Regions from separate parts of the Cytobacillus solani genome, predicted to be linked through region 1. Evidence: predicted binding sites of a transcription regulator. Region 1 holds the regulator's gene; each other region holds the start of a gene.
The links. The regulator CtsR, encoded in region 1, represses protease genes until heat stress. The targets are predictions, from matches to a motif close to ATGGTCAATAAAGGTCAAACA.

Region 1 (10,232 bases):
AACGGGATTAGCCCAAACCAAGAGGCTTGCCTCTTGGGGTTGTAGGACACTCTACACGGAGTTACAAAGGAACGAGGTAAATGAACAGGTCTGGAAAGGCCGGCCAGAGAAGGTAAAAGCCCTGTAGTTGAAACTTCGTTCCCTCCAGAGTGGATCCTGAGTACGGCGGGACACGAGAAATCCCGTCGGAAGCAGGGAGGACCATCTCCCAAGGCTAAATACTCCCTAGTGACCGATAGTGAACCAGTACCGTGAGGGAAAGGTGAAAAGCACCCCGGAAGGGGAGTGAAAGAGATCCTGAAACCGTGTGCCTACAAGTAGTTAGAGCCCGTTAATGGGTGATAGCGTGCCTTTTGTAGAATGAACCGGCGAGTTACGATTACATGCAAGGTTAAGTTGAATAGACGGAGCCGCAGCGAAAGCGAGTCTGAATAGGGCGAATGAGTATGTGGTCGTAGACCCGAAACCAGGTGATCTACCCATGTCCAGGTTGAAGTTCAGGTAACACTGAATGGAGGACCGAACCCACGCACGTTGAAAAGTGCGGGGATGAGGTGTGGGTAGCGGAGAAATTCCAATCGAACTTGGAGATAGCTGGTTCTCTCCGAAATAGCTTTAGGGCTAGCCTCATGTAGAAAGAGTCTTGGAGGTAGAGCACTGTTTGGACTAGGGGCCCCCATCGGGTTACCGAATTCAGACAAACTCCGAATGCCAAAGACTTATCCATGGGAGTCAGACTGCGAGTGATAAGATCCGTAGTCAAGAGGGAAACAGCCCAGACCACCAGCTAAGGTCCCAAAGTATACGTTAAGTGGAAAAGGATGTGGAGTTGCTTAGACAACCAGGATGTTGGCTTAGAAGCAGCCACCATTTAAAGAGTGCGTAATAGCTCACTGGTCGAGTGACTCTGCGCCGAAAATGTACCGGGGCTAAACGTATCACCGAAGCTGTGGATGGACATCTACGATGTCCGTGGTAGGAGAGCGTTCTAAGGGCGTTGAAGCTAGACCGCAAGGACTGGTGGAGCGCTTAGAAGTGAGAATGCCGGTATGAGTAGCGAAAGATGGGTGAGAATCCCATCCACCGAATGCCTAAGGTTTCCTGAGGAAGGCTCGTCCGCTCAGGGTTAGTCGGGACCTAAGCCGAGGCTGAAAAGCGTAGGCGATGGACAACAGGTTGATATTCCTGTACCACCAAACTCCGTTTGAGCAATGGGGGGACGCAGGAGGATAGGGTAAGCGCACTGCTGGATATGTGCGTCTAAGCAGTTAGGCTGCAAGCGAGGAAAATCCCGTTTGCGTGAAGGCTGAGCTGTGACAGCGAGGGAAATATAGTACCGAAGTTCCTGATTCCACACTGCCAAGAAAAGCCTCTAGTGAGGATAAGGTGCCCGTACCGCAAACCGACACAGGTAGGCGAGGAGAGAATCCTAAGGTGAGCGAGAGAACTCTCGTTAAGGAACTCGGCAAAATGACCCCGTAACTTCGGGAGAAGGGGTGCTTTTTAGGGTGAATAGCCCTGAAAAGCCGCAGTGAATAGGCCCAGGCGACTGTTTAGCAAAAACACAGGTCTCTGCGAAGCCGCAAGGCGAAGTATAGGGGCTGACGCCTGCCCGGTGCTGGAAGGTTAAGAGGAGGGGTTAGCTTACGCGAAGCTCTGAATTGAAGCCCCAGTAAACGGCGGCCGTAACTATAACGGTCCTAAGGTAGCGAAATTCCTTGTCGGGTAAGTTCCGACCCGCACGAAAGGCGTAACGATCTGGGCACTGTCTCAACGAGAGACTCGGTGAAATTATAGTACCTGTGAAGATGCAGGTTACCCGCGACAGGACGGAAAGACCCCGTGGAGCTTTACTGTAGCCTGATATTGAATTTCGGTACAGCTTGTACAGGATAGGTAGGAGCCTTGGAAGCCGGAGCGCCAGCTTCGGTGGAGGCATCGGTGGGATACTACCCTGGCTGTATTGAAATTCTAACCCATGCCCCTGATCGGGGCAGGAGACAGTGTCAGGTGGGCAGTTTGACTGGGGCGGTCGCCTCCTAAAAAGTAACGGAGGCGCCCAAAGGTTCCCTCAGAATGGTTGGAAATCATTCGAAGAGTGTAAAGGCATAAGGGAGCTTGACTGCGAGACCTACAAGTCGAGCAGGGACGAAAGTCGGGCTTAGTGATCCGGTGGTTCCGCATGGAAGGGCCATCGCTCAACGGATAAAAGCTACCCCGGGGATAACAGGCTTATCTCCCCCAAGAGTCCACATCGACGGGGAGGTTTGGCACCTCGATGTCGGCTCATCGCATCCTGGGGCTGTAGTCGGTCCCAAGGGTTGGGCTGTTCGCCCATTAAAGCGGTACGCGAGCTGGGTTCAGAACGTCGTGAGACAGTTCGGTCCCTATCCGTCGTGGGCGCAGGAAATTTGAGAGGAGCTGTCCTTAGTACGAGAGGACCGGGATGGACGCACCGCTGGTGTACCAGTTGTTCTGCCAAGAGCATCGCTGGGTAGCTATGTGCGGAAGGGATAAGTGCTGAAAGCATCTAAGCATGAAGCCCCCCTCGAGATGAGATTTCCCATAGCGTCAAGCTAGTAAGACCCCTGAAAGATGATCAGGTTGATAGGTTTGAGGTGGAAGCGTGGTGACACGTGGAGCTGACAAATACTAATCGGTCGAGGACTTAACCAAAATGAAAAGCGAAGGCGACCGAGAAGTTAGGAGCCGTAGCTGGACAAAATGATTACTCAACTTCTTCTTTAGCATTATCTAGTTTTGAGGGAACAAACCTCATCATAAATAGGTCTAGTGACGATGGCGAGAAGGCCACACCCGTTCCCATCCCGAACACGGAAGTTAAGCTTCTCAGCGCCGATGGTAGTTAGGGGCTGTCCCCTTGTGAGAGTAGGACGTCGCTAGGCAAATGAAAGAGCACCTGTAAAGGTGCTCTTTTTTGTGTTCTATATTCTAATTATCAGTTCATTCATAGGTTTGAGAAATAAAAAATGGGGGAAAATTATAATACTTGTTCATTGCAACGTCATTTATACTTATGTATAATTAAAGTCAAATATAGTCAAAGTCAGATTGGGGGGAGGAGTAATGAGAAATATTTCAGATATCATTGAGAATTATTTGAAGCAGGTCTTAGAATTGAGCGAAAGAGAACTCGTTGAGATAAAACGCAGTGAAATTGCAGATAAATTCCAATGTGTACCGTCCCAGATTAATTATGTCATCAATACAAGATTTACAATTGAAAAGGGTTATGTCGTTGAAAGCAAAAGAGGCGGCGGTGGATATATTCGAATAATGAAGGTTCAATCTTATGATCATGCTCATGTAATTGAACAAATATTATCTTTAATTCAAGGCCGGTTAACACAGAATAGTGCGGAAGATGTGATATTCCGACTTATAGAAGAGGAAATTATTACTAAGCGAGAGGCAAAAATCATGCTCAGTGTTATTGACCGATCTGTATTATATATTGATCTCCCTTATAGAGATGAACTTCGTGCAAGAATGTTAAGAGCGATGCTTACGACTTTAAAATATAAATAAAACAGCGAGCTGGAGAGGTGAAAACATGATATGCCAGGAATGTAATCAAAGACCTGCAACGCTGCACTTTACAAAAATAGTCAATGCTGAAAAGGCAGAATATCATTTATGCGAGAAATGCGCGCAGGAAAAGGGTGATATGTTCATGCTTAGCGGTGCAACTGGTTTTTCCATTAATAATTTATTAGCTGGCTTATTGAACATGGATCCTACAGTCAAAAAAAAAGAACAGGATACATTCGAAGATGAAACTATTTTGCAATGTGATCAATGTTCTATGACTTTTCAACAATTTATTAAAATAGGAAGATTTGGCTGTGCCCATTGTTACAAAGCTTTTGAGGAACAGCTTAAGCCAATACTTAGAAGATTGCATAGCGGAAACTCTTCGCATAATGGGAAGATTCCGGCAAGAATCGGCGGAAGCCTACATTTGAAAAAGAATATTGAGGAATTAAAGTATCAGCTAAAAGAGTCTATTTCTAGGGAAGAGTTTGAAAAGGCCGCGGAAATTAGAGATGAGATACGATTGCTGGAAAGCCAATTAAATACAAATCTTGAGGGAGGGAAATAGCTTGTCTTTAGAACGTTTTATTAATCAAGCTGTCAGCTCCTGGATGAGTGCTGAAGGTCCAGATTCAGACATTATCTTAAGTTCAAGAATTAGATTAGCCCGTAATATAAGCCAATTTAAGTTTCCTATTCTTTTTTCCAATGACGAGGCCAAGTCAGTCATTCATAAGATAAAAGAAAGGGTGGATGACTCTTCTTTTACAAAGCTTGGGAATATGGAGCTATTGTTAATGGATGAACTTCAGCCGCTTCAAAAAAGAGTACTCATGGAAAAACATTTAATTAGCCCTTATTTAGCAGAAAACTCATCTTATGGTGCTTGTTTGCTCTCTGAAAATGAGGAATTAAGCATTATGATTAATGAAGAGGATCACATCCGAATACAATGCTTATTCCCGGGTTTTCAACTTTTAGAGGCATTGGAAATGGCTAATGAGATCGATGATTGGCTTGAGGAGAAGATTGATTACGCATTTGATGAAAATATCGGTTATTTAACAAGCTGTCCGACGAATGTAGGGACTGGGTTAAGGGCTTCAGTAATGATGCATCTGCCTGGACTTGTTTTAACTCAGCAAATCAATCGGATTATCCCAGCAATTAATCAATTGGGTTTAGTTGTTAGAGGGATTTATGGTGAGGGCAGCGAGGCTTTAGGAAACATCTTTCAGGTATCGAATCAGTTGACACTTGGGAAATCAGAAATAGATATAGTTGAGGATTTAAAGAGTGTAGTGAGTCAGCTCATTTCACAGGAAAGATCGGCAAGGGAAGCATTAGAGAAAACTTCAAACATACAATTAGAAGACAGAGTGTTCCGTTCTTTTGGGATTTTGTCCAATTCACGAATTATAGAATCAAAGGAAGCGGCAAGATGCTTATCAGATGTTCGTTTAGGTATTGACATGGGGTACTTAAGCGATATTTCTAAGAATATTTTAAATGAGCTTATGATTCTAACACAGCCTGGATTTCTCCAACAATATGCTGGAGGTCCATTAAGACCTCATGAGCGGGATATCCGAAGGGCTTCCTTAATAAGAGAAAGATTAAAAATGGAGAATCAATAGATAGGAGGATACTGATATGATGTTCGGTCGTTTTACAGAAAGAGCCCAGAAGGTGTTGGCTTTAGCACAAGAGGAGGCCATTCGTTTAGGTCATAATAATATTGGAACAGAGCATATTCTTCTAGGTCTTGTTCGAGAAGGGGACGGCATTGCTGCTAAAGCCCTCTATGCGCTGGGACTTGGTTCGGATAAAATTCAAAACGAAGTGGAAAATTTAATTGGCAGGGGGCAGGATGCAACCCAGACGCCACATTATACACCTAGAGCTAAAAAAGTGATCGAACTTTCAATGGATGAAGCGAGGAAATTAGGCCACTCCTATGTAGGGACTGAGCATATCCTCCTTGGACTTATTCGTGAAGGTGAGGGTGTAGCTGCAAGAGTGCTTAATAACCTTGGGGTTAGTCTTAATAAAGCACGCCAGCAAGTGCTGCAGTTATTAGGAAGCAATGAATCTGGCAATCACCAGGGCGGATCATCGGCTAATGCCAATACACCTACGCTTGATGGTTTAGCAAGAGATTTAACGGCTATCGCCAAAGAAGGAAGCCTTGACCCTGTGATCGGACGCAGTAAAGAGATACAGCGTGTAATAGAAGTGTTGAGCCGCCGGACAAAGAATAACCCAGTGTTAATTGGTGAGCCTGGTGTTGGGAAGACAGCAATAGCAGAAGGGCTGGCACAGCAAATTATTAATAATGAGGTCCCAGAGACACTTCGTGATAAAAGGGTCATGACCCTTGATATGGGAACGGTTGTTGCTGGAACAAAATACCGGGGAGAATTTGAAGATCGTTTGAAAAAGGTAATGGATGAAATCAGGCAAGCAGGTAATATTATCTTATTCATTGACGAGCTGCACACATTAATTGGTGCAGGAGGAGCAGAGGGAGCAATTGATGCTTCTAATATCCTAAAACCTTCACTTGCCCGTGGCGAATTGCAATGTATTGGAGCAACAACACTTGATGAATATCGTAAATATATAGAAAAAGATGCAGCATTAGAAAGACGCTTCCAGCCAATAACGGTTGATGAGCCGACAGCTGATGAGTCTGTACAAATTTTACAGGGATTAAGAGACCGTTATGAAGCTCATCACCGTGTAACGATAACTGATGCAGCCATTGATGCGGCTGTAAAACTATCAGATCGCTATATTTCAGATCGGTTCCTTCCAGATAAGGCGATTGATCTTATCGATGAAGCAGGTTCGAAAGTGCGTCTTCGCTCTTACACGACACCGCCTAATTTAAAGGAATTAGAAGTAAAGCTTGAGGATGTTCGTAAAGAAAAGGATGCTGCTGTACAAAGCCAAGAATTTGAGAAAGCTGCCTCTTTAAGGGATACAGAACAGCGCCTTCGTGAGCAGCTGGAGGAAACAAAGAAATCTTGGAAGGAAAAACAAGGCAAAGAGAACAGTGAAGTAACTGTTGAAGATATTGCCAGCGTTGTATCTAGCTGGACGGGTATCCCTGTTTCTAAATTGGCAGAAACAGAAACACAGAAGCTTCTAAATTTAGAAGAGATCCTTCATTCAAGACTGATTGGTCAAGAAGAAGCAGTTAAAGCGATCTCCAAAGCAGTTCGCCGCGCGCGGGCTGGGTTAAAGGATCCAAAGCGTCCGATTGGCTCATTTGTTTTCCTCGGTCCAACTGGGGTCGGAAAGACAGAGCTTGCCCGTGCATTAGCTGAAGCAATGTTTGGCGATGAAGATGCAATGATCCGTATCGATATGTCTGAGTATATGGAGAAGCACTCTACTTCAAGATTGGTAGGTTCACCTCCTGGATATGTAGGATATGAAGAAGGCGGACAGTTAACTGAAAAGGTTCGCAGAAAGCCATATTCAGTTGTACTGCTAGATGAAATTGAAAAGGCACATCCAGATGTTTTCAATATTCTTTTGCAAGTATTAGAGGATGGCCGTTTGACTGATTCGAAAGGAAGAACTGTCGATTTCCGTAATACAGTTTTAATTATGACTTCCAATGTTGGAGCAGAGGCATTAAAACGCAACAAATATGTCGGATTCAACATTCAAGATGGCGAACAGGATTACAAGGATATGAAATCGAAGGTAATGGAGGAAATGAAAAAGGCGTTCCGTCCAGAGTTCGTCAATCGTATTGATGAGATCATTGTCTTCCATGCACTAGAGAGAAAGCATTTAAAGGAAATTGTTACATTAATGTCTGATCAATTGACTAAACGGTTAAAAGAGCAGGATATCGATATTGAATTAACTGATGCTGCGAAGGAGAAAATTTCTGTCGAAGGCTATGACCCTGAATATGGGGCAAGACCGCTTCGCAGAGCGATTCAAAAACATATCGAGGATCGTTTGTCAGAAGAGCTGCTTAAAGGAACGGTATTAACAGGTCAAAAGGTTGTTATTGATGTCCGTGATGGAGAGTTTGTTGTAGAAACAGGGGGATCAAACCTTACGGCCACTATACAAAAATAATGAATGAGATAAAAGAAGAAGGTGCACGTGGATAATCGTGTACCTTCTTTGTAATTACTAAGTGCGAAACAGCGTATAATATAATTCTGGGTATATTTCCAATGAAGAATTAGAACATAAATGGTAAAGGTTTGATTAGAGAAGGAGAATAAGGTTATGGCCAAAAGGAAAACAAAGTTTATGTGCCAGGAATGCGGGTATGAATCACCAAAGTGGATGGGGAAATGCCCGGGCTGTGGCGAGTGGAATAAAATGATCGAAGAAGTAGAGAAGCCTGCTACCTCAAGAAGGGGAGCATTTGCCCATTCCGCAGGATCGACCATTCTCTCAAAGGCGACGCCAATAAACGCTATTGAGACGGTAAGTGAGCCAAGAATATATACAGATTTAAATGAACTTAATCGTGTACTTGGAGGAGGAGTAGTTAGAGGTTCTCTTGTGTTAATCGGCGGTGATCCTGGAATCGGTAAATCTACGCTTCTCCTGCAGGTTTCATCCCAACTTGCTAATAAAAACCACTCTGTTTTGTATATATCTGGAGAAGAATCCATGCGTCAAACGAAATTAAGAGCGGACCGTTTGGGTGTTTCTTCAGATAATTTATTAGTCTACTCGGAGACAAGTCTTGAAGAAATCAGCAGGACAATCGATCAAGTAAATCCAAGCTTTGTAATCATTGATTCAATTCAAACAATCTTTCATCCAGAGGTTACTTCAGCACCTGGAAGTGTTTCTCAAGTAAGGGAGTGCACGGCTGAGTTAATGAGAATCGGGAAGACAAAAGGAATTGCCATTTTCATAGTTGGGCATGTTACAAAGGAAGGCTCTATAGCCGGACCGAGACTATTGGAGCATATGGTTGATACTGTGCTTTATTTTGAGGGCGAACGCCACCATACATATCGTATTTTACGAGCAGTAAAAAACAGGTTTGGATCTACAAATGAAATGGGAATTTTCGAAATGAAGGAGTTTGGATTGGAAGAGGTAGAAAATCCGTCCGAAATTTTCCTAGAGGAAAGATCCCAAGGTGCAGCAGGATCAACTGTTGTTGCATCGATGGAAGGAACACGTCCAGTTCTCGTGGAGATACAGGCGCTTATTTCCCCAACAAGCTTTGGAAATCCAAGAAGAATGGCAACGGGAATTGACCATAACCGTGTGCCATTGCTAATGGCAGTACTAGAAAAAAGGGTAGGGATGCTCCTGCAGAACCAAGATGCTTATTTAAAGGTAGCTGGTGGAGTAAAGCTAGATGAGCCTGCTATCGATTTAGCTATTGCTGTCAGTATTGCATCTAGTTTTCGTGATAAGCCAACTAAACCTACGGATTGTATTATTGGAGAAGTTGGATTAACTGGTGAAGTCAGAAGGGTCTCAAGAATTGAGCAACGGGTTCAGGAAGCTGCAAAGCTTGGCTTTGAACGAGTCATTCTACCATCTAATAATCTTGGTGGCTGGAAGGGACCAAAAGGAGTAGAACTAATAGGGGTAGGTTCTGTTAGTGAAGCATTAAAAGCGACATTAGGAGGATAAAGGATGGATATGAAAAAGCTTGGTGAAAAAACGATGAGTGAAATCCTGCAGTTTATGGCTCCGGGTACGCCGATAAGAGAAGGAATTGATAATGTCCTTCGTGCAAACACTGGGGGATTAATCGTTCTTGGGAATAAAGAGAAAATGACAAATATCGTTGATGGAGGATTTCAAATAAATTCTCCATTTTCGCCAAGCTATTTATACGAGTTAGCTAAAATGGATGGGGCAATTGTTCTAAATGAGGAAGGGAATAAGATATTAATAGCAAATGCTCAACTTGCCCCAGATCCTAGCATTTCATCCACGGAAACGGGGATGCGTCATCGAACAGCTGAAAGGGTAGCGAAGCAAACAGGATCCTTGGTTATAGCTATTTCTCAGCGCAGAAATGTCATTACTCTTTATAAAGGGCATTTTCGTTATGCACTAAGGGATATTGCGGTGATTTTGTCGAAAGCAAATGTTGCTCTGCAAACACTTGAAAAATATAAGGTTGTATTAGAACAGAGCATTGCTAATTTAAGTGTGCTGGAGTTTGAAGAGCTAGTTACCTATTGTGATATCATCAATGTTTTTCATAGTATTGAAATGGTATTGAGGATTAAGACAGAATTGCTTGCTTATTTAAATGAATTGGGGATTGAAGGTAGATTAATCCGCTTGCAGATGAATGAGATTTTGCTGGATATTGAAAGGGAAGCGGAATTAATTATAAAGGACTATGCACAATCTAAGGATGTTCAAACGGGCGAATTATTTGATAAATTACAGGAACTATCTACTGGAAAAATTCTTGAGGATACCCTTATTTTGAAATTGCTAGGGTATAACGGGTATATTCACACGGACGAATATAAATGTCCGCGTGGCTATCGTATGCTTTCAAAAGTCCCGCGGCTGCCGCCAGTCATTATAGAGAATTTAATTGTTCATTTTGGCGATTTGCCTGCCATTGTTGCTGCATCTGTAGAGGAATTGGATGAAGTAGAGGGAATCGGAGAAGTAAGAGCGAGGAAAATTAAAGATGGGTTAAA
Region 2 (10,232 bases), 1.9 Mb from region 1:
CCTATCGTGCAGTAAATGAAAATGTGAACAAGCTTATTCAAACATATGGACTTAATCCAACTGAATTTGCGGTTATGGAGCTTCTTTACCATAAGGGAGATCAGCCGCTGCAGCAAATTGGCGGTAAAATTTTGTTAGCAAGCGGAAGTATTACGTATGTAGTTGATAAGCTTGAACAAAAGGGACTGTTAAAAAGAGTGGCCTGTCCAAAAGATAGACGGGTTACGTATGCTCAAATTACGGAGAAGGGCAAGTCCTTTATTGAGGATGTATTTCCGGATCATGCTAAGCAAATTAATATGCTTATGTCTGAACTTTCGGAGGATGAAAAGGAATCAGTGATTACGATTCTGAAAAAGCTGGGATTATCACAGTCAAACTTTGAATAATAACCAGAGTAAAACACGGTCATCGAATGGCTGTGTTTTTAATTTTTATAATTTTGCAGCCTATTGCAGGAAATTATTTGCGGCTGTCGAAATGCTTTAAGTAGGTTTTTAATTAGAGTAATAAGGGGGCAATCGAATGAGTTTTACTAATTATACATATACTCGTCCTAATATGGATGAGATCAGCAGACAATTTGAAGCAGCGATTAAGAAGTTTAGTGAAGCGTCTTCAGCAGATGCGCAAAATCAAGTAATGAAAGAAATCAATGATATTCGAAATGACGTAGGTACGATGTTCAACCTCTGTTATATTCGCCATTCAATTGATACCAATGATGAGTTTTATAAAGCAGAACAGGATTATATGGATGAAATTCAGCCTGTTATTGAAGGGTTTGTAACAAGATATGCTGAAGAACTAGTTAAATCTGCTTTTCGCTCGGAGTTAGAGGAGAAGTGGGGAAGTCAATTATTTGCTTTGGCTGAAGCACAATTGAAGGCTTTCTCACCAGAAATTGTGCCTTTACTGCAAAAGGAAAATAAACTTTCATCTGATTATACAAAATTAATTGCCTCAGCAAAAATTGATTTTGAAGGGGAAGAACGTACGCTTGCCCAAATGGAACCATTTGCAGAATCTACTGACCGTGATGTAAGAAAGCGAGCAAATGAGGCACGCTTCGGATTTTTAGCCGAAAATGAGAATGAGCTTGACCGAATCTATGATGAGCTAGTAAAAGTCCGTACGGAAATTGCTCAAAAACTAGGGTATGATAATTTCGTTGAGCTTGCCTATTTGCGTATGATGCGCACAGATTATGATGCTTCCATGGTGGCGAAATTCCGCGATCAAGTGAAAGAATTTATTGTGCCAATGGCGACAGCGCTAAAAGAACGTCAAAGAGAGCGTATCGGTTTAGATAAGCTGAAATATTATGATGAAGCCTTTAACTTTAAGACAGGGAATGCTGTACCAAAAGGAAGCCCCGAGTGGATTGTTGAAAATGGACAAACCATGTACGATGAGCTTTCTAAAGAAACTGGAGAATTTTTCTCCTATATGAGAGAAGAGGAATTAATGGACCTTGTTGCGAAAAAGGGCAAGGCTGGCGGGGGCTATTGTACATTTATTGAAAATTACAAAGCACCATTTATTTTCTCGAACTTTAATGGGACTTCTGGAGACATCGATGTTCTTACTCACGAGGCAGGGCATGCCTTCCAGGTATATTCCAGCCGCCATTTTGAAATCCCGGAATACAATTGGCCAACGTATGAGGCATGTGAAATTCATTCAATGAGTATGGAATTCTTTACATGGCCTTGGATGGAAAAGTTCTTTAAAGAGGACACAGAGAAGTATAAATTTTCCCATTTAAGCAGTGCATTACTATTTCTTCCATATGGGGTAGCGGTTGATGAATTCCAGCATTGGGTGTATGAAAATCATACGGCTACACCATCTGAAAGAAAGTCTGCTTGGCGTGAAATTGAGAAGAAATATATGCCGCATAAAGATTATGATGGCAATGAATATTTGGAAAATGGCGGTTTCTGGCAGCGCCAAGCACATATTTATAATTCACCATTCTATTATATTGATTATACGCTGGCCCAAATTTGTGCCTTCCAATTTTGGAAGCGTTCAAGAGATAATCAGGAAGAGGCGTGGAAAGATTATGTCCACCTTTGCAGTTTAGGAGGCAGCAAAGCATTTACAGGCCTTGTAAAAGAAGCAAACTTAATTTCTCCATTTGATGAGGGCTGTGTAGAGTCGGTTGTTGGGGTTATTGAAAGCTGGTTAAACTCGGTGAATGATAAAGAATTATAAAAAAAGGTCTGGGAGTGTTCCCAGACCTTTTCCTTATTTAATATGCTTATGGAAGTAACTGAATCTTTATTTCCCCATCCTGAAGAACGGCATGAAGCGGTTGTTCACCATGATGATCGATAATAAAATCAGCTAATTTATCCTCTAATTGATCTTGAATCACTCTTCTTAATGGGCGAGCCCCAAAGGCAGGGTGATATCCAAGCTCAGCTAGCGTTTCCTTCACATCTTCTGTAACCAAAAGCTGGATGTTTTGTTCGTCCAATGTTCCTTGAAGTTCTTTTAGCATCAGCTCGACAATCTCCAGTAAATGTTCCTTTTCAAGCGATTTAAACTCGATAATGCTGTCAAATCGGTTTAAGAACTCTGGTTTAAAGAAATTTCCTAAGGAGTCTAAAATACTAGCTTCTTTCATTACTTCGCTGTTCATCGCAAATCCGACATGAATTTCCTTGTGCTGAACACCTGCATTGCTTGTCATGATAATGACAGTATCTTTAAAGCTGACTGTTCGGCCTTGGCTATCAGTTAATCTTCCATCCTCAAGAATTTGCAGGAACATATGCTGAACATCTGGATGCGCCTTTTCAATTTCATCTAGAAGAATAATGCTATAAGGATTACGGCGAACCTTTTCTGTCAATTGGCCAGCTTCTTCATGTCCAACATATCCTGGCGGTGAACCAATTATTTTTGAAACACTATGCTTTTCCATATACTCACTCATATCGAGGCGAATCATAGTGTCTTTTGAACCAAATAGTTCTTCTGCAAGTGTTTTTGTCAGCTCAGTTTTCCCGACACCTGTTGGACCAACAAATAGGAAGGATCCAATCGGACGATTTTTTGCTTTTAACCCGGCACGGCTTCTGCGGATTGCCTTTGTTACTTTTTGAACCGCTTCTTGTTGTCCAATTACCTTTTGTGACAGATTTGCCTCAAGATTTTGCATTTTCGCTTGCTCATCATCCATTAGCTTGCCAACAGGAATTCCAGTTTTCTTTTCAATGATTTCCTGAATATGTTTGACTTCAACAACTGGACGTGAGGAATGATCCTTTTTGTTTAAGGCTTTCTCAAGCTTTATTTCTTCTTCACGAAGTTTAGCTGCTTCCTCGTATTTTTCTTCTTTTAAAACAATCTCTTTTTGCTTACTAATTTCATTTAATCGTTCTTCAATTTGTTCGGATGGTGTAGTGTCAGAAATTAGATTAAGCTTAGAGCCTGCTTCATCCATTAGATCAATCGCCTTATCAGGAAGGAACCGATCCTGAATATAGCGGCTGGACAATTGGACACAGGCACGAATGGCCTCATCTGTAAAGGCTACTTCATGATAATCTTCGTATTTTGATTGAAGACCTTTAAGAATGTTTATGGCTTCCTTTTCAGTTGGCTCCTGTACATAGACTGGCTGGAATCGGCGCTCAAGCGCAGGATCTTTCTCAATTTGGCGGTATTCTTTTAAGGTAGTTGCCCCAACAACTTGAAGTTCTCCTCTTGCTAAGGCAGGTTTAAGAATATTTCCGGCATCCATTGATCCTTCGGCAGAGCCCGCGCCTACTAGTAAATGAATTTCATCAATAAAGAGAATAATATTCTTTCTTTCTTGTAATTCACTAATTAATTGTTTCATTCTTTCTTCAAATTGACCGCGAATACCTGTATTTGCAACTAGAGAAGCCACATCAAGCAAATAGACTTCCTTGTTCAATAGTTTTTTCGGTACTTTTCCTTCTGAAATAAGCAGAGCAAGTCCTTCAGCAATTGCTGTTTTCCCAACACCAGGTTCTCCGATTAATACAGGATTATTTTTATTTCTTCTATTTAATATTTCAATTACACGGCTGACTTCCTCGTTCCGCCCGATGACAGGATCAATTAAGCCTGAACCTGCTAGCTGAGTTAAGTTCCGTCCAAATTGATCAATAAAACCTCCAGAGCGCTTATTGTTCTTTTTATTTTCCGTTGAACGCTGATTTTCTATTGAACCTTGAGAAGGCATCATTTGTTGAAAGAAATGTTCAAATGGCATTTGATTGAAGTTTGAAAAGCCGCTCAAATTAGAACCAAAGGAGGTGCCAATCTTAGTTTTTTCTTCTTGATAGCAGCTTTGGCAAAGAAGTAGATTATTCTCTATTCCGTTCATGTTTACTCTAAATTTAATATTGGCTTCGTTTTGCTGACATTTTTGACAAAGCATTTGAAAACCCTCCTATAATATTTGACTTTGACTATATTTGACTTTATGAACTCATTATACTTTGACCTTTTTTGACTTTCAAGTATTTTGTTTTGGAAATGATTTCAAAATGAAAAAGCTCGTCTTAGTTTGATCTTATGTTCATATATTGGTTGGGAAGGAGGAGATTTTAGTGAAAACAAACTGGGGTGCAGCCTGTCAAATTGCTGCCGTCTATGTAGGGACGGTAGTCGGTGCCGGGTTTGCAACTGGTCGGGAAATTGTTGAATTTTTTTCTCGGTTTGGATTTATCGGTTTCATATCAATTTTAATGAGTGGTTATATATTTATTTTTCTCGGTTCGAAGGGAATGAGAATAGCAGCTCGTATTCAGGCAACATCCTATCAGGAATTATATGAATATTTATTTGGAAGGTTCTTTGGTTCAATCATAAATGTACTCATGCTGTTGATGCTGTTAGGTGTATGTGCTGTGATGCTAGCCGGAGCAGGTGCGGTATTTGAGGAGCAATTGGGACTTACGAAGAGTCTAGGAATATTTTTAACGATTGGATTATCCATTATTGTTATGGTCGTTGGGATTAAAGGCTTGTTTGCAGTCAATACGTTTGTTGTTCCAATGATGATAGCGTTTAGTTTTTTTCTTATGATTCTCTCAATGAAGCTTCCTAACTTTATGGAACAGCTATTATTTATCCCCTTTGCTGAAGATGGCTGGAAAGCAGTTGTTGCTCCTTTTTCATATGCTGCCCTTAATTTAACATTAGCCCAAGCTGTTTTAGTGCCGGTAGCAGCAGAAATAAAGGATGATCGGACCATTAAGTGGGGAGGAATTCTTGGAGGGGGAGCTTTAACGATCATTCTTATTTCAACTCATATGACATTAGTGATGCTCCCGAATCTTGAAAGCTACGATATTCCGATGGGAGTCATAATGAGGACGGCTGCTTCTTCATTTTTCTGGATTTATGTATTAATTATATATGGGGAAATATTTACATCGGTTATTGGGAATGTGTTTGGGGTTGAACGGCAGGTGAGAAAGTATATATCAATTCCGAGTATTGTCACAGTTATGATTATATTTGTCATTTGCTATTTCATCAGTTTTATTAATTATGGGACATTACTATCTTACTTGTATCCTCTTTTCGGTTATATAAGCATTATTTTTATTGTTTTATTATGGATGAAGCCTTTTGAAGAAAATAAAGACCCGAAATAGTTCGGGTCTTTATCCTAAAGTGTCTAGCGTGAGCAGCCTACCCCCGACGTAGGTGTGATCGAGGTGCTTGCACATTTCTTTATTCAGCTTTACCTGCGGCAATTGTTTTACCCATTTGCAGGAAAGCATCTTTGTAATCTGAATCTTTTTTCGTGAAAATCGTAAATTTAAAAGGCTTCTCTACGTTTTTAATCATATATGCTGTAACGATATCCTCATCCGTTGAAGTTTCCATTGCGATCGAATCCTTAAAGAAATCTTCACTTGGCACTTCAATGGTTTCTACTTCTTCGTTGACTGCAGCAAGCTGTGCTTTTGTGTTTTCAACAATTGTGTCCCATTGCATATCAGTTGGGAGCATTTCTATTCTCATAAATACTTGCCCATCTTCAGATAAATATAGGCTATCTTTATTAGGCTCCTCTGCAGTTAGTTCATATCCAGGAAGCACATATAATGAATAATTCTGATTATCGCTTTCCTTTAGAATAGCAGTTTCTTCTTTCTTTTCACCATTCTCCTGGTATTGAAGCTTTTGTTCGGAGCTTCTGGAACTTACATCTTCATTATTTTCATCTAAGCCTGATTCAGCATTTTGGTTTTCGTCTGATTCATTATTATTTGTTGCTTGATTTTCATTTTGCTCAACCTGTTCAACGTCTTCGGTTGAGGTAGCTCCATTTGATCCGTTGTTATTGTCCTCACTTGTCCCGCATCCAGTAAGAATGACCCCAAGTATACCTGTTAAAAGAAACCATTTTGCAATTATTTTCATCTTGTTTACCTCCCGTTGTGACAATTCAATCTTTCAAAAGAGTAGACTTAAAATGTAACAAAAGAGTTACAATGCTTGTCCCCCTATGATTCATACATTAACATTCCTGCATTTATTCAACAACCTATTTTCATAAATAAGTACTAATAGAACGGAAAAATGAGAAATAATAGTAAATCAAATAGTAAGTGGGAAACAATAACGAGCGGCATGCTCTTCTTCCATGAATATAGAAAGCCCCAATAAATCCCTGCAATGAAAGCTGCGAATGCGAGTATCCAGTGTGTGGAGTATAAATGAACAGACGCATAAAGTATGGATGACAGGAAAATACCAGCAGGAATCGATGTAAATTTCAAAAGTCTTTTTTGGACAAAACCTCGCCAAAAAATTTCCTCTCCGGGTACAGCAATTAATATGAGAACAATGTAATGCCAAAGCAAAGTAGGTGAATATCGTCCATATAATTTAGAAATTTCTTTTGTAAAAGGGAGATTCAGCAGCTCAAATAAGCTGTTCCCAACCCAAAATATACCGTATAGAAGAATTCCTGATAGGGCTCCATATAAAATATAGGAAAAAAATGACAATTGATCCTCTACTTCTTCATTTAAAATGGAATAACTTATTAAAAACAAAAGTGACGCTGTGAAAATATACCAAAATACAGCTTTGTCTTGAAAAGTAAAATACATTAATACATGTGCTAATAGTAACCCGATTATAAGTCGAAAATCGGTTGTAAGTTTCTTCAACCGTACAAACCCCTTTCTAATACTCCTCCTGTGCAAGTTAGAACCTCTATTTTTCTGTGTTAACATTCCTATTTTAACAAAAAGAAAACTTGAAATGGAAGGGAAAAGGTCATTCGTGAAATTTCCAACATTAAAATGGTCAAAAAATGTTCATCCTATTAATGAATTGAAAGGGGTGAGAACGTGACGAGAAATAAACGTGAAAAAGAACGTGCTTGGACAGTAAGAAAGCAAGAACAAAACCCTCATGGGAAGGTAAAATCTTTAAAAGAGCTTTCTCGTGATAAGGAGTAGATTGCAAAGCTTGCTATAAAAAATAAAAAGCAGCGTAATGCTGCTTTTTATTAGAATTTTGTATGCGTTTTCAAACCATTTTACAAAGAAGCCTCTTTAATTACTTTATAGTTTTTATGATTAACGACCGTTCGTTGTTCCAGTTCAAGATCGCGGTAATTATCCATATAGGATAAATCGACAATAACAGAATTTTCGTTTACCTTCTCGACAATCCCTTGTAAACCTTCACGAAATTCAATGATGTTGCCAACCTCTGCTCTCTTCAAATGCCTCTCTCCTTTTCATCATTAGTTCAATAAAATGATTACTAACAGTTTGCACTAATTTTATTCATTCGTAAAGAATAATGTGTTTTTTTGTATTATTTTTCAAAATCCTGACAAAATTTTGCTCATACGGAAGATATTAATTTCAAGAAAGAGGGGTTACACGTTAATGAAATTGCGATAAAATGAAGTGTAAATATATATGTAAAGGTGTATAGAAATGAAAGAAGAACACATACAAGAAGTATTGGATAAATTAAAGAACGGTGAGCTGACGGAATACTATGTTTCTAAGGAGGATTTTCTTCCTGTTCGAAATGTGCTTGTTAAACGGGCAGATTTTAAAAATTTCAGGGGAATCGCTAAAAGGGGTGGAGCTGTCCTCTATAGATATATGGAAACACCGCGGAGTTAATAAGTTGTTCTAATGGAAAAGACACTGCCAGCAGATTATGATGCTATCTTTAGCCGTCATGATCATTATAGGAAATGAAGCATTGGCTGTTGTTACTGCAATTGGTGCAACATTAACTAGATTAGGTATATTGGCGTTTGTTTGAAATATATGAAGAATTGGAAAGTATAAAAAGGAGAGAGCACCTAGGATTTTTATCTAGGTGTTCTCCTTTTTTTTCCTATCGTAAATAATTGTATTTTTAATTTTCAAAAAAGGAGAAAATACTATATATTAATGTTAGTGGAAAAATAATCCTACTAGGAGGGACTATGAAAGACTTAGAAAATCTTCAAGCGGAAATTAGAAAGGTAATGATAGGAAAAGAAAAAGAGGTTGAACTTTTTGTTATTTCATTATTATTTAACGGTCATATTTTAATGGAAAGTGTACCTGGAACCGGAAAAACAATGCTGGCTAAAACATTTGCGAACACAATGAATGGGGCATTTTCAAGAATTCAATTTACACCAGATGTATTGCCAAGTGATGTAACTGGAATCCAATTTTTTAATCCAAAGAAACAGGAATTTGAATTTAAACCCGGTCCGATTATTGCTAATGTTGTCCTTGCGGATGAAATCAACCGGGCTACTCCAAGAACACAATCGAGTTTGCTTGAGGTGATGGAGGAAAAGCAAGTGACTATTGATGGACATACGATCCCTGTTTCTGATCCATTTATGGTTATAGCAACACAAAACCCCGTTGAATCACAGCAAGGGACATTTCCACTGCCGGTCGCCCAATTGGACCGTTTCTTTATGAAGCTATCGATGAGATATCCAACCTTTGAGGAAGAGCGGGAAATGCTCCAAATCTCTAGGAGGGGGAATCAAGCTAAAGAGGTGTCGGCAATAGTAACAAGTGTCGACATTGAAAAAATGAGAAACCAAGTAAAAGAAATTAGCGTAAATGATGAGGTTGAATCCTATTTACTTCAGATTGTAAGAAAGACGAGAGAACATCCTTCGATTGAATTAGGTGTCAGTCCGAGAGGAGCATTAGCCTTAATGAAGGCAGCTCAGGGAAAAGCATTTTTAGAAGGAAGGACATATGTGATACCCAATGACATTAAAGAGATGATTCCATATGTTTTAAGCCATAGGATTTTCTTAACGACTGAAGGGTCACTGACAAAAACGCCTGAAAAAGTTCTTGAAGAAGTGATTGAATCAGTCCCAGTTCCAGTTGAAGCAGGAGCTTAATATGGAATGGGAAAAATATTCAGTAGAAGATAATTCTTTATCGATTACAGGGGTATTGGCCACAATTTTATTTTTTGCTAGTTTCTATTTTCAATCCTGGCTTGTTTTCTTAACCGCGGTAATGATATTGATTTTCATCTTTGCTAATTCATTTTATTTAAAACATATAGGTAAACATCTTTATTTTGAAAATACGTTACAGAGAAATAAATTTTTCCCGGAAGAAAAAGGGGAGTGGGTGTTAACGTTTGCAAATAAAGGATATCCAATTATGAAAGGGAATGTACGTATTTATTTTGATGATAATGTCGAACCAATAGATGGATTTGGGCAGAAGAGGTCCGGACAATTTGAGTTAAATATCCCTTTTTCACTGAATTATAATCAGATTAGTACGCTTAAGATTCCTTTTACAACGAGAAAAAGAGGAGTTGCGAAGATTAGAAGAATCGAATGGCATATCCCGCATTTTTTCGGTCTTGGAGAAACGGTTTTGGAATATAAGAGCTTAGTCATGCAAGAGGCTCTCATTTATCCATTGCCAATCCCGGTCATAAATATGCGTTCATTCCTTTCCGCTCGTCCTGGGGAATCATTTGTTTCACATTCTTTATATGAGGATTACTTATCACCTGCTGGTACGAGAGAGTATGTATATTCTGATAGCTTCAAAAGAATCAATTGGAAGGCAAGTGCGAAAATGCAAACATTGCAGACAAAAGTTTTTGATAGTGTTGCAGAGGTGGGCTGGCATTTGTCGCTTAACTTAGCAGATAAACACGCGATTACGAATAAGCTCGAACAATTATTAAGCAGTGTGGCAGAATTG
Region 3 (10,232 bases), 1.7 Mb from region 1:
GCATTAACTGCTCCAAGCCTTTCTTGGAGTATCGTTGCCACGGATGGAAATGGCCGGTCAGGAGTTACAGTTGCTACGATAATCATACCAATTTCAGCAGCAGGAATATTTGCATGAGCAATCGCATTTTTGGCAGCCTCATATGCAAGATCAGATGTATTTGTGTCATCATCCGCTATTCGTCTTTCCTCAATACCTGTTCTCGTTCTGATCCATTCATCTGATGTATCTACCATTTTTTCAAGGTCTGCATTTGTAAGTATTTTTTCTGGGAGACATCTTCCAATCCCGATAATTCCTGCATTCATCCAACCTACACTCCTTTTTATTTCTTTATTGTCTATTCATATTACGTTCAAGTTATTTTATTATCAATTATTATGACTTGGTACTAATTTTATCAAATTTACATATAAATAATCAAGATTTAATTTAGTTCTCCCAGAACAACTAGGGACATCTATCTACACGGCTGTATTAAAAATTCATAAGCTAAAATACACGAATCTTATGGAGGTTGAGAAGATATGGGGGAAGATCACATGAAGCATTTAAATACAGAAGCAGATCCGCTAACAAGCTTTATGTTCGGAAAGGACAAATATAAAAGAAATCCAGTTGAAATGAATGATATAAGCGAAATGGAGGATAGAGAATTCGATCATCCTTTAATAAAAATAAGTGAGAGAGATTGGCTTTTTGGGACTAAAGAGGGTGCATTAGAAGAAAAGAAACAAGATCCAAGGGCTCTATCTTTTCTTAATAAGATTAACATAGGGGACCTTATTGAAAATATAGAAGTTCTCATCCATTCAGTTGATCAATTAAAGCCTTTATATAAAAAGGCTACTCCGCTTATTAATCAATTTTTAAAGAAGTCATAAGAAAAGCGTAAGCGCCTTGGTCATCGCCGTACAAACTGGAAGGGCCTAGACTGAGATATAAGAAACACGGTGAGCAAGAACGAACCGATATTGAATTATCGTAGGAAAGGGGGCCTGAAGTTTGATAGGCGATAGGACGCTTGCGCTAGACAATCATAAAAAAACCGGCTTATTTATCAGAGCCGGTTTCTTCATTATTCCATTTCTTTAATCGCGTCTGCTTTTCCCATTTCATAGGCTTCAGTCATAACCTTTGTAAATAAAGTCATAAATGGCTGAATCATTTCCAATGAAAGTTCGATCCCTGCTCCATCTAATTGCTGCTTTGCTTCTGGTATGTATTTCATTGCGATTTGCATAAATTCTAATGTTTTATCTGTCGTTTGCATTGATAGTTCCTCCAATTGTTAATCATTCATTAGGCAATCTTCCAGTTTTCTTATACTTTTCAATTGCGGCATTAATTAACTCAATATATTCTTTGTCAACATTAGGGCTAAACTTACCTAATGTAATTACGTCATCTTGAAAATCAAAAGAAAGGTTTCCTGATTTCAGCTTCCCTTCATTGAACTTTTTAGCGACTAATTCATAGAGTACATCAACATGCTGAATGGTACTTGTTAACACTGCTGATTCACCCAGGTCAGACTGATCTGAAATATATCCAATTGCATAATGCCCTTTTTCTTTCACCTTTTCAATGACTGGAACATTATATCCATCTCCTGCAGGGTATATAACATCTGCATTCTTGGCAAAAATCCTATCCAAGCTTTGAATTGCTTGCGTGCCATCATCCCAGTTGCCAACATATTCAATAATTACTTTGACATTTTCATTTTCATAATTTGCACCCTCATAGAAGCCTTCGATTTCAGGTTGCCACTCGTATGCGGCAATTATTCCAATTGTATCCGTTTTTGTCATATGCCCGGCAATCATTCCTCCGAAAAACCCCATCGCATAAGCTTCGAAATTTAAGCTTGTTGTGTTAGAATTTTCAGCGTCACCATTAAAACTCACAAAATGGATATGTGGATATTTGTTCGATATTTTGTTGAAATACTCCGAATACTCATTTCCATGACCAAAAATTATATTTACCCCTTTTTGATCAAATTCTTTAACCGCACGTTCCACAACCATTTGGGAGTTCATGCCCTCTTTATAGTAAACTTCTATATTATGATGGGACTGTATCTTTAGCATTCCTTTATAGCCTTTTGTACCCCAAACTTGATCATTTACTGTATCCGGGACTAACAAGCCAGCTTTCTTAAGATTTCCTGCAGACATTGCTTGTCCACAAGAGGCTAATAAAAGAAGGCATAAAAAGATCATCCCAAAACGCATTATCAATTTATGCATCTTCCAATACTCCGCCCCTCTGTAATAGCCACATCCATATTTCCCTCTTTCTCTCTATCCTGAAAAATACCCGACTATTTTTATTCTACCCTTAACAGATAAGAATTGAAAAGTGTTTTTTCCGATACTCAGCTAGAATCCGCCTTCTATCAAGTCTTTTATAGATTCTTTTTGTATATCCAGTTCCCTTGATAAATAAAGGTAATGATAATCATTAGCCTTCACATTTAGAATTATTTTATTAAATCGTTCATTTGTAGAAACATGGTCTTCTATAGGGAGAAGGCAAATCACTTTTGACTGTGTATCCTTTATTTTTTTATCATTATGGACAAGAAACTTCTCAAGATGTTCACTAATTTCCAAAGAACAGCCCGGTTTACGCAAGTAAAAATAATTAAAATCAATTATAATTAATGTTTGCTCTTGAATTTCTGCGGGGGGCAGCCACTCCATCTGAAGCACTTCTTGAAAATTAGCATTTCTGCCTATTTCCATTCGCTTTTCCTCAACAAGTTCCTCATCCATATTCCTATAATGAATCCCTGTTACCTCATATCCCTCCTCCAATAAGGAGGTACAAAAGCGAAACCCTAAACTTTCGTATGTCCCTATTATTACTGCCCTGTCCATTTCCAAGCCTCCCCTTTTTCTTAATGTATCCTATGCTAATAAACTATTAATTATTTCTTTTAATTTAAGTTAGGCTAGGATTATAAAAATCTTTCATTTTGTTTTAAAAAATTTACGATTTGACCGCCAATTCCTTGTCTTTTTTCAGGCAGTATATAACAAATAGAAAATGGCAATTCTTTCTCTCTCCAGTTTACTGTGAGACTTTTCAATAGGTTTGCTTGTTTATAGGCACGGCGATCAGATAATATTTGGATAACTTTTATAGGAATTGGATCATTTTCAATTAAAGCATTTGTGTTTACCTGCTTAATTTTAGCTTCTACTTGCTTCATTTCAGCATCATATGAAACCGATAATTCCTTTAGTAATTTCTTGTAAAAAAATTTATGTTCTTTTTCTAATTCTAAATGATGGGGTAGGGAAACAATTGGATTAATCAATACACAGGTTCGAATTTGGCTAGGACCCATCTCATTCATTAGTCTAAGTGCGATCAAAGCCCCCATTCCTTCAGCAATGACATGAATTTTCCCATTGATAATCTCTGTACGGATAATATGCTCATACAATCTTCTTGCAAGGTGGACTGCTTTGTCATTTCCCCAGTTCTTCCCGTAAAGATTTGAATAAAAGATCGTATATCCTTCTTCTTTAAATTGCTTTAATAAAGCTGATTTCCCCTCATTTTGTGTCCAAAAACTGCTCTCAGCATGAACATAATTCCTTTCATCACCAATTACAAGGATACCGAAACCACTAGGCTTTTCGGGATAATGAATCATATTCCATTCGGTATCCAGTTGAAAGTTTCGGCTTTCCATTTTAATTCTCCTTTCCAATGATCGTTCCTAATAATGTATGAAACGTCACATAAAATGATAGGGGGTTTGCCTATTGTTTCTAGTCAAATATCATTTAAGGAAAAGTATTACTCAATTTTGCGATTGATTCGAATTTATTGGCATAATAACGTTTATTAATTAATTAGCTTATGGTAATATGAAAAGGGATTTTAAAATGTAAGAGGTGAATACATTGAGATTCTTTTGGACTTTTTTCTGGACATTTCTTCTTGTGCAAATGATTAACTATGTTGTTAGTTCAATGATCGGTACTGCATTCGAATTGAAAACCGGGTTGATCCTTTCAGTAGCTGCGACAATTTTAATTTTCATCGTTGCTGCCATTATTCCTGAAGGGCCAAGTGAAAAGGAAGCTATTCATTAGAAAAGCGTAGGCACCCCGCTTAGCAACTTATGGACTGGACGGCTTCTGACTGAGATAAAGGAAACACAAAGAGCGAAAGCGTAATCGTGCTTGACTTATCGGGGAACGAAGGAACGGAAGGCAATAGCCGCAGGGTGCCAAAGCTAGATAGCTATCTAATTTCAAAAATTATCATTCGTACTTTTAATAATTAGTCATCCTGCCAATCGTCAGGATGACTTTTTAATTTCATTTAATTTCCAATGAAATGTCTTCATTTTCTATTGAGATCGTCACTTGGCTATGTTCTTTGATTTGCCCGGCGATTATTTTCTTAGCTAGTAATGTTTCAACATTTCGTTGAATGAAGCGTTTTAATGGTCTTGCACCATAAACTGGATCAAAACCGTTTTCTGCAATATATTCTTTCGCCTCTTCGTTTATACTAAGCTGAATATGCTGATCTGATAATCTTTCTTGAAGCTCTTTAATGAGTTTGGTAACGATCGCTTTTATTTCTGTCAATGCTAATGGTTTAAATAATGTAATTTCATCCACCCGATTTAAAAACTCTGGACGGAAATGTCCTCTAAGTGTACTCATCACTTTTTTCCGTGTTTCTTCATTAATATAGGAATCCATTTTCCCTTCAACGCGTTCAAGTAAAAACTGTGAACCAATATTCGATGTCATGATGATTACTGTATTTTTAAAATCAACTGTCCGCCCCTGAGAATCTGTAATTCTTCCGTCATCAAGCATTTGCAGAAGGATGTTAAAAACTTCTGGGTGGGCTTTTTCAATTTCATCAAGCAAAATAACAGAGTAAGGCCTTCTCCTTACTGCTTCTGTCAGTTGTCCACCCTCTTCATATCCTACATACCCTGGAGGCGCACCAATTAATCTTGAAACGGCATGTTTTTCCATATACTCTGACATATCAATCCGAATGATTTGTTCCTCACTATCAAACAATGATTGTGCCAGCGCTTTCGCAAGCTCCGTTTTCCCAACACCTGTAGGTCCGAGGAAAATAAATGAACCGATTGGACGATTTGGATCCTTTATTCCAGCTCGTGCACGGAGTACAGCATCAGAAACTAGTCCGACTGCTTCATCTTGTCCGACGACTCTTTCTCGTAAAATATTTTCCAGCCGAAGCAGTTTTTCCCGTTCCCCTTCAACCAGCTTAGCAACTGGAATTCCTGTCCATCTAGCAACAATCCCTGCAATTTCCTCTTCTGTTACTTCTTCTCTTAATAATCTGTCCCCTTCACTGTTATTAACTTCTATTTCTAGCTGTTTCAATTCCTTTTCCAGCTCAGGGATTTTTCCGTGGCGAAGCTCAGCTGCCTTATTAAGATCATAATTATTTTCAGCATCCTGAAGTTCATGGCGCAATTTTTCAAGCATCTCTCTTTTATGCTGAACCCTTTGTATTCCTTCTTTTTCAAGCTCCCATTTTGCTTTCATGGCATGGGCTCTGTCCTTCATCTCAGCTAGTTCCTTTTGTAAGGAAAAAAGTCTCGCTTGACTTGCCTCATCGTTTTCTTTTCTTAATGCTGCTTCTTCAATTTCAAGCTGCATGACACGCCGAGTCACCTCGTCTAATTCAGAAGGCATAGAATCTATCTCTGTACGGATCATTGCACATGCCTCATCCACCAAATCAATTGCTTTATCCGGAAGGAATCGGTCTGAAATATACCTGTCCGACAAAGTGACAGCAGCCACAAGTGCTCGATCATGAATATTGACCCCGTGGTGCACCTCATAACGTTCTTTCAATCCTCTTAATATGGAAATCGAATCCTCCACATTTGGTTCCTGGACAAGGACCTGCTGAAAGCGACGCTCAAGAGCTGGATCCTTCTCAATGTATTTCCGGTGCTCATCTAGGGTTGTCGCTCCGATACAATGCAGTTCTCCTCTTGCAAGCATCGGCTTTAACATATTGCCTGCATCCATTGCCCCTTCGGTTTTTCCAGCGCCAACAATCGTATGGATTTCATCGATGAAAAGCAGAATGCTGCCTTCGCTTTTCTTGATTTCATTCAAAACAGCCTTTAATCGTTCTTCAAATTCCCCTCTAAATTTTGCACCTGCAATTAAGGCACTCATATCAAGAGAAAAGATCGTTTTATTTTTTAAACCTTCAGGTACATCCTTACGTACGATTCTTTGGGCTAAGCCTTCAACGATTGCTGTTTTCCCTACTCCAGGCTCCCCAATTAGAACGGGGTTGTTTTTCGTTTTCCTTGATAAAATACGTATGACATTTCTAATTTCACTATCTCTTCCAATGACTGGATCAAGTTTCCCATCCTTTACTTCTGCTACAAGGTCTCTTCCATATTTCTTTAATGCATCATATGTTGCTTCAGGATTTTGGGATGTCACTTTTTGATTCCCCCTTATTTCAATTATCGCAAGTTCAAGCTTTTTCCTATCAGCACCAGCATTTATTAATGCAGCTCCTACCTCTGATTGTCCTGATGCAGCAGCTGCTAAAATTAGATGCTCTACTGACATAAATTCATCTTTTAATTTTTTCATTTCGGACTCTGCATCTGCTAAGAGACGCTGGAACTTATTTGTAATGTATACCTTGCCTTGCTCGATGCCACTGCCTGAAACTTGCGGCTTTTTACTTAGAAGATACTGTAGCTCCTCACTTATTTTTTCAATGGATACCTCAGTCTTTTTAAGGATTGAAACAATCAGACTATTTTCTTGTTCGAGAAGAGCCAAGAACAGATGAACTTCATCCACTTCTTGATGCTGTTCACGAATAGCTATTGTCTGGGCAGCCATAATTCCTTCCTGCATCCGCTCTGTCATTCGGTTTAAATCCATGATAACCTCCTTTTGACCTTTTTTGACCTTTATTCTTATTATAATCCATATGTAAAGCCATCCACAAGGGATGGCTCTAGTTAAAAACTATTTTCTTGTGAATTTTTTGGTACAGATTATTGCCAGGTTTCCATTTAAATTTATGGCTTTCTTTGATACGTCCACACACGGTTATGATTAGAGTTTTCTGGGAAGCGATCTCCTGCTCTTAACTTTAACAGTTGTGGATTATTTACATTGCTTCCAGTCTCCCCAACCTCGATATATACTCCATTATTTGGTGCCTTCTGTCCTGCTTTAAATTGGCGATTTTGTCCCATGACAAATACCTCCTTTAGGTTTCTCGAATCTTTTATATTATTTCCAATGAATATTTCCTCATGAATGAATTTGTTTCCAATTTCCGCTAGTAAATTTTAGTATTTTTCTTTACAGGGCAACCTCTTTATTGTTAAATGAGGGTTGTATGAAACTTTTTCTTTGGGGGATCTATAAAAGTGGAAGATATTTTCGAACTGCTTAAATATTTATTTCTTGGTCTTTTTCAAGGTATAACTGAACCAATTCCGATTTCGTCAAGCGGACATTTAGAAATAGCTGAATACTTTTTCGGATTAGAAATAGAAGGATTGAGCTTTGCCTTACTAGTAAATACGGCCTCTTTGTTTGCGGTATTGTTTATTTATCGAGAAGATATTATGAGGTTAATTCGAAATGGACTTCGTTTTGTGACAACAAAAGAGAAAAGTGCAGAAGCAGATTTTCGATTTATCATCTACCTAATCATTGGTACAATCCCTGCTGGTGTAATTGGCATATTATTCGAAGACTTCATAGATGAACATTTAGCGAGTATAAAAACCGTGGGTCTTACTCTCCTAGTTACTGGTCTTGCTTTATGGCTTATCCGTAATTTAAGGGGGAGAAAGAATGATGCAGACCTTTCTTATAGGGATGCAATCATCGTTGGACTCGCTCAGGCAGTTGCATTAATACCAGGAATTAGCCGTTCAGGTGCAACAATTGTTGCTGCCATGGCTCTTGGGATGAAACAAGAGACTGCGTTGAAATTTTCATTTCTCCTATACATTCCAGTAAGTGTTGGCGGCATGATACTAGGGTTTAGCGATATCCTTAATGATGAAAATTTAGCATCTCTGGCATTGCCGTACACGATTGCATTTATCGCTTCTTTAATTGCCTCCTATTTTTCTTTGAAATGGTTTATGAATATTATGGCTAAAGGAAATTTAAAGTATTTCGCGATTTATTGCTTTATCGTTGGTCCGTTAGTCTTCTTTTTTTCTTAATTAAATTGTTTAAGGCCCTCTCATTTGAGAAGGCCTTTTCTTTACAAAATCTCCGTCAGCAATGCTTTTTGAACATGAAGACGATTTCCAGCTTGTTGAAAAACGGCTGAATGAGGACCATCGATGATTTCTGCTGACACTTCTTCTCCTCTATGGGCAGGTAAGCAATGAAGGAAAACGAAATCATTCTTTCCATGTTGGACAAGCTCCTCATTCACTTGGAAGTTCGAAAATACTTTCTTCCTTTGTTCATTTTCTTTCTCCTGTCCCATACTCGCCCATACATCTGTATAAATTGCATCCGCTCCTTTTACTGCATCAAAAGGATCATTCGTTATCTCTATTTTCGATCCACTTGCCTTGGCAAATTCTAATGCCATTTTAGTAATAGCTGCATTTGGCTCGTAGCCTGCTGGACTGGCAATTGTTATATCCATTCCTACCTTTGCAGAGGCAATCATCAGAGAGTGTGCGACATTATTTCCATCCCCTACGTAGCATAGCTTCTGCCCAGCTAATGTTCCTTTTTCCTCTTGGATTGTTAATAAATCTGCTAAAACCTGACATGGATGATAGAGATCGGTCAAACCATTGATGACAGGGATGGTTGCATGAGAGCTGAGCTCTTCAATCGTTTGATGGGAAAACGTACGAATCATGATTGCATCCACATAATAAGAGAGCACCTTTGCCGTATCAGCGATTGATTCTCCTCTTCCAAGCTGCAAGTCATTGCTGTTTAAATAGAGCGCATGACCGCCAAGCTGCAGCATTCCCGCCTCAAATGAAACTCTCGTACGTGTGGAAGACTTTTCAAAAATCATTCCTAAGATTTTTCCTTGTAATGGTTTGGGGTCTTCACCTGTATAAGAAGCATTTTTCATTTTTTGTGCTTTTGTTACTATCCCTTTTATTTCATCGGCTGAGAAATCAGCTAATGTTAAGAAGTGTTTTCCTTTAATATTTAATTGTTTTTCAGTTGCTTGTATCGAAATCATTATATATGCACTTCCTTTAATTTAAAATTTTCCGTCCCTTCTCCAAGCCACTCTTCAACCGACTGTACATTCCAATCTTCAACCGTCAATCCTTCTAAAAATGCCTGAAGAGTTTCTACTTCTGTAAAAGTTAATATTCTTTTTTTTATCGCTTCTTCCCTTAGTTTTTTGCTCTTTTTTGAATCGTTTGGGCTAAAAAGAGCAACCGTTTCTTTCGTCATTTCCTCAGTTAAAACTAACTCAACTCCCGCTGCCACAGCAAGAGAACCCAGTTTACTATCGATTGTATGATCTAAAATAGCAATTTGCATTGTATCCGCTTTTTTCAACTGACCATTATAAAAGGCCTTCTTTAGCGCCTCCTCATAAGTTGAAGCTAAAGCAATTCCTTCTCCTGTCGATTTCATTTCCGGACCTACTTTCGCATCAAGACCCTTTAATGCATAGTTTGAAAAAACGGGATATTTTACACATACAAATGGATACTTCTGATAAACAGTTATTTCATCATTCGACAATTGATATTTCCCAAGCAATACTTTTGTCGCTATTTGCACAAGGGGAATACCCGTCACTTTACTTACAATTGGAACCGTTCTGCTTGCACGAGGATTCACTTCCAGAACGAAAACTTCATCCCCATTGATAATAAATTGGATATTCATTAGACCTTTGTATTGAAGTTTTTGAACAATTGCCTTTCCGTAGGCAATCATTTTTTTCTGGGCATCGTTTGAAAGGTTTTTCGGAGGAAGAATGGACATACTATCCCCTGAGTGAACGCCTGTTTTTTCAATATGCTCCATGATAGCGGGTATGCAAATATGATTGCCATCAGCTGCTAAATCAAATTCCGCCTCAATCCCTTGATAGAACTTATCTACAAGGATTGGGTAAGGGATATCTTTTTTCTGCAAATAGGTTTCAACTTCTGCCTGACAGCCAATTATCTCCATCCCTTTTCCCCCAAT

Region 2: FI644_RS25860 (ATP-dependent Clp protease ATP-binding subunit) is a predicted target of CtsR. The motif match lies at 4,482-4,502, and genes of this name have one in related genera.
Region 3: clpB (ATP-dependent chaperone ClpB) is a predicted target of CtsR. The motif match lies at 6,963-6,983, and genes of this name have one in related genera.

What each region holds. Positions count from the first base shown of each region.
Region 1 is NZ_CP041305.1:1,783,751-1,793,982, reverse strand. It holds rRNA gene FI644_RS09235 (23S ribosomal RNA) at 1-2,676, shown strand, start outside; rRNA gene rrf (5S ribosomal RNA) at 2,790-2,906, shown strand; gene FI644_RS09225 (CtsR family transcriptional regulator) at 3,088-3,549, shown strand; gene mcsA (protein-arginine kinase activator protein McsA) at 3,575-4,123, shown strand; gene mcsB (protein-arginine kinase McsB) at 4,125-5,192, shown strand; gene clpC (ATP-dependent protease ATP-binding subunit ClpC) at 5,209-7,659, shown strand; gene radA (DNA repair protein RadA) at 7,816-9,195, shown strand; gene disA (DNA integrity scanning diadenylate cyclase DisA) at 9,199-10,232, shown strand, end outside.
Region 2 is NZ_CP041305.1:5,139,642-5,149,873, reverse strand. It holds gene FI644_RS25870 (MarR family winged helix-turn-helix transcriptional regulator) at 1-389, shown strand, start outside; gene FI644_RS25865 (M3 family oligoendopeptidase) at 526-2,220, shown strand; gene FI644_RS25860 (ATP-dependent Clp protease ATP-binding subunit) at 2,267-4,423, opposite strand; gene FI644_RS25855 (YkvI family membrane protein) at 4,596-5,648, shown strand; gene FI644_RS25850 (DUF8580 domain-containing lipoprotein) at 5,728-6,423, opposite strand; gene FI644_RS25845 (CPBP family intramembrane glutamic endopeptidase) at 6,567-7,178, opposite strand; gene FI644_RS27055 (DUF6254 family protein) at 7,362-7,472, shown strand; gene FI644_RS25840 (YkvS family protein) at 7,553-7,741, opposite strand; gene ykzS (protein YkzS) at 7,962-8,156, shown strand; gene FI644_RS25830 (AAA family ATPase) at 8,468-9,403, shown strand; gene FI644_RS25825 (DUF58 domain-containing protein) at 9,405-10,232, shown strand, end outside.
Region 3 is NZ_CP041305.1:107,421-117,652, forward strand. It holds gene FI644_RS00575 (beta-ketoacyl-ACP synthase III) at 1-308, opposite strand, end outside; gene FI644_RS00580 (hypothetical protein) at 543-884, shown strand; gene FI644_RS00585 (ComZ family protein) at 1,079-1,273, opposite strand; gene FI644_RS00590 (BMP family ABC transporter substrate-binding protein) at 1,296-2,255, opposite strand; gene FI644_RS00595 (hypothetical protein) at 2,388-2,888, opposite strand; gene FI644_RS00600 (alpha/beta hydrolase family protein) at 2,969-3,712, opposite strand; gene FI644_RS00605 (DUF2929 family protein) at 3,927-4,118, shown strand; gene clpB (ATP-dependent chaperone ClpB) at 4,347-6,953, opposite strand; gene FI644_RS00615 (YjzC family protein) at 7,094-7,273, opposite strand; gene FI644_RS00620 (undecaprenyl-diphosphate phosphatase) at 7,451-8,263, shown strand; gene argF (ornithine carbamoyltransferase) at 8,305-9,261, opposite strand; gene carB (carbamoyl-phosphate synthase (glutamine-hydrolyzing) large subunit) at 9,261-10,232, opposite strand, start outside.